Regions from separate parts of the Rhizobium sp. RHZ01 genome, predicted to be linked through region 1. Evidence: predicted binding sites of a transcription regulator. Region 1 holds the regulator's gene; the other holds the start of a gene.
The links. Region 1 encodes PhoB, which activates phosphate uptake and scavenging genes when phosphate is short. Its sites were predicted from a motif close to TGTCATNNANCTGTCAT; they were not measured.

Region 1 (2,185 bases):
TTGGGGAAAACTTGAAAATCGATTCCCCGAGATTCAACCGACTCTTGTCACGGAGTCGGCCTCACACTAGGTTAAAACTCAATTACTAGGCTGCATGCGGCGGAACTAGTCACCAAAATTTGAGTAAGCGTTTCTTGCCTCGGATACGTCCGTGGCAACGGTGAAGGATTCTGCCTACACCAACGCTAATAAGGCGGAGACAGGGGCATGAACTGGACAGACGAGCGCGTTGAAAAACTGAAGAAGCTGTGGTCCGAAGGCCTGAGCGCCAGCCAGATCGCAGCACAACTTGGCGGTGTAAGTCGTAACGCCGTCATTGGTAAAGTCCATCGTTTGAGTCTGCCCGGCCGTGCCAAGGCCGGCGGTTCGACGACCACCGTCAGAACCCCCAAGCGCACGACTTCGGCGCCCCGCGCCACGAACTACGCCTCGCGGATCACCACACGCACCGTTACCCGCCAACAGGGCGCGACGATGCTCAAGGAAGAGATCGAAATCGATACGGTGGAGGAAGTCCGCTTCCGTCCGGCCGCAAATGTAATCGTTCCGATTTCTCGCCGCCTTGGCCTCACCGAGCTCACCGAGCGCACCTGCAAGTGGCCGGTCGGCGATCCGCTCAATGACGACTTCCACTTCTGCGGTTGCGAGTCCCCGGACTCTTCCCCGTATTGCACGTATCATCAGCGCATGGCCTACCAGCCGGTCAACGAGCGCCGCAAGGCCGCTAACCGGGTCGCCTGACCCGGAAGCCGGATAAGGAATAAAGAAAACGGGCCCTCGCGGGCCCGTTTTTCGTTGTAAGGGAAAGACCTCTCAGGCTCTCGCCTGAAAGGATCAGGCTTCCATCGAATAGCCGGCACCGCGCACGGTGCGGATGACGTCCTGCATGTTGGAAAAGTTCAAAGCCTTGCGCAGGCGGCCGACATGGACGTCAACAGTACGCTCGTCGACATAGATGTCGTGACCCCAGACGCCGTCGAGCAACTGCGAGCGCGAGAAGACGCGGCCGGGCGATGCCATCAAGAACTCGAGAAGGCGGAATTCGGTCGGGCCGAGGCGGACTTCGCGGCTCTTGCGGTGAACGCGGTGCGTCTCGCGATCCAGCTCGATATCGCCGCACTTCAGCAGCGTCGAGAGCACCTCGGGCTTGGCACGACGCAGCATCGCCTTGACGCGAGCGACAAGCTCCGGCGTCGAGAACGGCTTGACGACGTAATCGTCAGCACCGGTCGAGAGGCCGCGAACCCGTTCGCTTTCCTCGCCACGGGCGGTCAGCATGATGATCGGCAGGCGCTCGGTTTCCGGCCGCATGCGCAGGCGGCGGCAGAGCTCGATGCCAGACACGCCCGGCAACATCCAATCGAGGATGAGAAGGTCCGGCGTGCGTTCCTGAAGCCGGATCTCGGCCTCGTCGCCGCGCAGGATGGTATCGACCTCAAAGCCTTCGGCCTCAAGGTTATAGCGGAGAAGCACGCTCAGCGCTTCTTCGTCTTCAACGACAGCTACTTTAGGGATCATTCGTTTCGGTCTCCTGGGGGCGCGGTCGCGGAATGACTATTCAGTGACTGCGCCGACGGTGTTGGCGGTATCGTCCTTCGGACGTTCGCCTTCCGGCTGGGCACCGGTGGCCATGTAGTAGATCGTTTCGGCAATGTTGGTGGCGTGGTCGCCGATGCGCTCGATGTTCTTGGCGCAGAACAGAAGATGCGTGCAGCTGGTGATGTTGCGCGGATCTTCCATCATGTAGGTGAGCATTTCACGGAACAGCGAGGTGTACATCGCGTCGATTTCCTCGTCGCGCTCACGGACCGATTTTGCTTTGTCGGCAGCACGGCTCGTGTAGACGTCGAGGACTTCCTTGAGTTGGACGAGGGCGAGCTCGGACAGGTGCTCGAGGCCGCGGGCGAGCTTGCGCGGCACGCCGGCGCTCTGTACGGCAATGACGCGCTTGGCAGTGTTCTTGCCCAGGTCGCCGACGCGCTCCAGGTCTGCCGCGATGCGGATGGAGCCCATGATCTCGCGAAGATCGGCCGCCATCGGCTGGCGGCGGGCGATCGTGACGATCGCCTTGTCGCCGATCTCGCGCTCCGCGTGGTCGAGGATCACATCGTCCGAGATGACCTTCTGGGCAAGAGCCGTATCGCCGTTTACGAGCGCGCGTACGGCATCCGAGACCATCTGCTCG
Region 2 (2,185 bases), on a different contig from region 1:
GTACATTCCGTAGGGACGTTCGCCGGTCAGTTCCGTGTGGAGGCGCACGGCTTCCTGGATATGCTTGCGCTCGACGTCTTCCTGGAAGTCCTTGTACTCAAGCCAGCGGTACCCGTGGCTGGCGATCTCCCAACCGGCTTCCTTCATGGCCGCGACCGCCTCCGGGTTGCGCGCCATAGCAAGCGTCACCCCATAAACGGTGGCCTGAACCTTGAGCTCCGTGAACATGCGCCACAAGCGCCAGAACCCGGCGCGCGAGCCATATTCGTAAATCGATTCCATATTGAGGTTTCGCTGACCCGGCCAGGACGCGGCACCTACAATTTCCGACAGAAGGTTTTCGGAGGCAGGATCGCCATCGAGAATGCAGCTTTCGCCGCCTTCTTCGTAATTGATAACGAACTGAACGGCCACGCAGGCATCGCCCGGCCACTTCGGGTCGGGCGTGTTGCGACCGTAACCGATCAGATTGCGCGGATAAGTTTCGGATACCATGAAATCACCTTCCTGAAAGTCGGCGAAACGGTAGCATCCAGAGAAGGAATGTCGAGACGGAAAGTACGCAACAGAGTTTTGCCTTTGCGGCGCAAACTCTTAGGCCAGTGTAGGAACACGATCTCGACGTGCGCTGACCTTGCCCATCGGATGCAGCGAATGCACGCTAAACGGCCCGCCATTCCCCTCTTCGACCATCAGCGCGACATTGGCGACCTTGACGGGATCGGCGAGGACTGGCTCGAAGGCGTTCCGAAGCGCCTGCTCGACCCGTGGCATGTCGCAGTGGCTGACAGGACCGGTCAGCGGCATATGAAAGCGAAACTCGTCCATCACAAAAGGGCTGCCCCAGCGATACAGATTGGCGAACTGCGCCGCCGACAGGCCACCCGGGTCCGTCCGCTCGATTTCTGCCTCGCTCAACGGCGCCCGGAATCGGTCGAACTCTTGAACGACGGCACTGGAAAGATAGTGGACATGTTCGCAAGGCCGCGACGGAACGAGACTGTAGAATACACCGAGCCTCGCCACCTCAAGCTGATGGATGTGAAACGGCGTCAGCGTTCCACAGAAGCGCATCAGATCCCGCAGAAGTTGCGCCTCCGTTACGTCAGCGGCGAGGCGGAAGGGCGCCTTCAGAACACCTTGGAAGCCATAGCGGCGCGGTAGCGCCGTATGGAAGGCAATCTCGTGAATGCTCAGGCCGCGGATCGCTGTCGGCTCGACCATCTCGCCAGAGAACACGTTTCGACCCAACCAGTTTGCAGCCACGTGCGAAAGCGGGTCGCTCGCAGCGGGTGTAAAGCAAATGGCATAGCGCATCCAATTTCCTCCGTCGAACAAACGGCACAGCCCTCCGTCGGCGCCGCGGTTGCGCTAGCAGATAGGTGATTTGCATGACAGAATAACGAAAGGCAGGAGGTGCTAATTCACGTTTAGCGTGAAGCGACGCAGATGTGATTGGCGAGCAAGAAGCTTTCCGGCAGCGCGAAGGGCGGCTGGCGGCCGGCCGCGAGGTGGATCGCTGCCGCAGCCAGACGGTGCGCCAGGCCGAAGCTGACCTTGAAGCCGCCGGTCAATGCGATCAGGCCGGCATGGTCGGGATGGACGCCGATCATCGGATCACGATCGATCGCTTTCGGCCGCAGACCGGCCCACCGCTCAACAACGGGCGCGCCTCGCAACGCCGGCACCAATTGGGCAGATGCCTCAAGCAGCGCGTCGAGCTGCTCGTCCGTCGAGAATGGTTCGTCGAAGCGATTCTCGCTGGTGCTGCCGACGGCGACATGGCCGCCCTCATGCGCAACGATATACAGCCCGTCGCGAAAGATCGTCGGCAAGGACGGGGCTATGTCGACTTTCAGCAGGGCTGCCTGGCCTTTGACGGGCTGGCCCAGCGGCTTCACAAGGCCACCGGTATACCGCTGCAGCAATGGAAAGGATTGGTGGCCGGCAGCGACAATGCACTGTCTGAAAGCAATGTCACCTGCACTGGTAATCGCAACCTTGCGCTCAAGAGCGAGATCATCGACCGAAACGTTTTCGGTAACGCGGACGCTCCGTGCGTCGCGCAGTGATGCCGCTAGGAGCGCGATGAGCGACCGCGGCGCGACTCTGGCGGCAAGCGTGTCGTGCACGAAGCCGCTTTCACCTGCCGCTGCGTCCAGCCAGTTGTCCTGGGGAGGCTTGT

Region 2: the regulator PhoB is predicted to act here: its motif matches at 1,392-1,408, upstream of IB248_RS22780 (DUF1045 domain-containing protein).

What each region holds. Positions count from the first base shown of each region.
Region 1 covers NZ_JACUZZ010000002.1:263,923-266,107, reverse strand. The annotation lists gene IB248_RS04085 (GcrA family cell cycle regulator) at 208-741, shown strand; gene phoB (phosphate regulon transcriptional regulator PhoB) at 835-1,518, opposite strand; gene phoU (phosphate signaling complex protein PhoU) at 1,555-2,185, opposite strand, start outside.
Region 2 covers NZ_JACUZZ010000024.1:103,875-106,059, forward strand. The annotation lists gene puuE (allantoinase PuuE) at 1-495, opposite strand, end outside; gene IB248_RS22780 (DUF1045 domain-containing protein) at 595-1,317, opposite strand; gene IB248_RS22785 (FAD-binding oxidoreductase) at 1,431-2,185, opposite strand, start outside.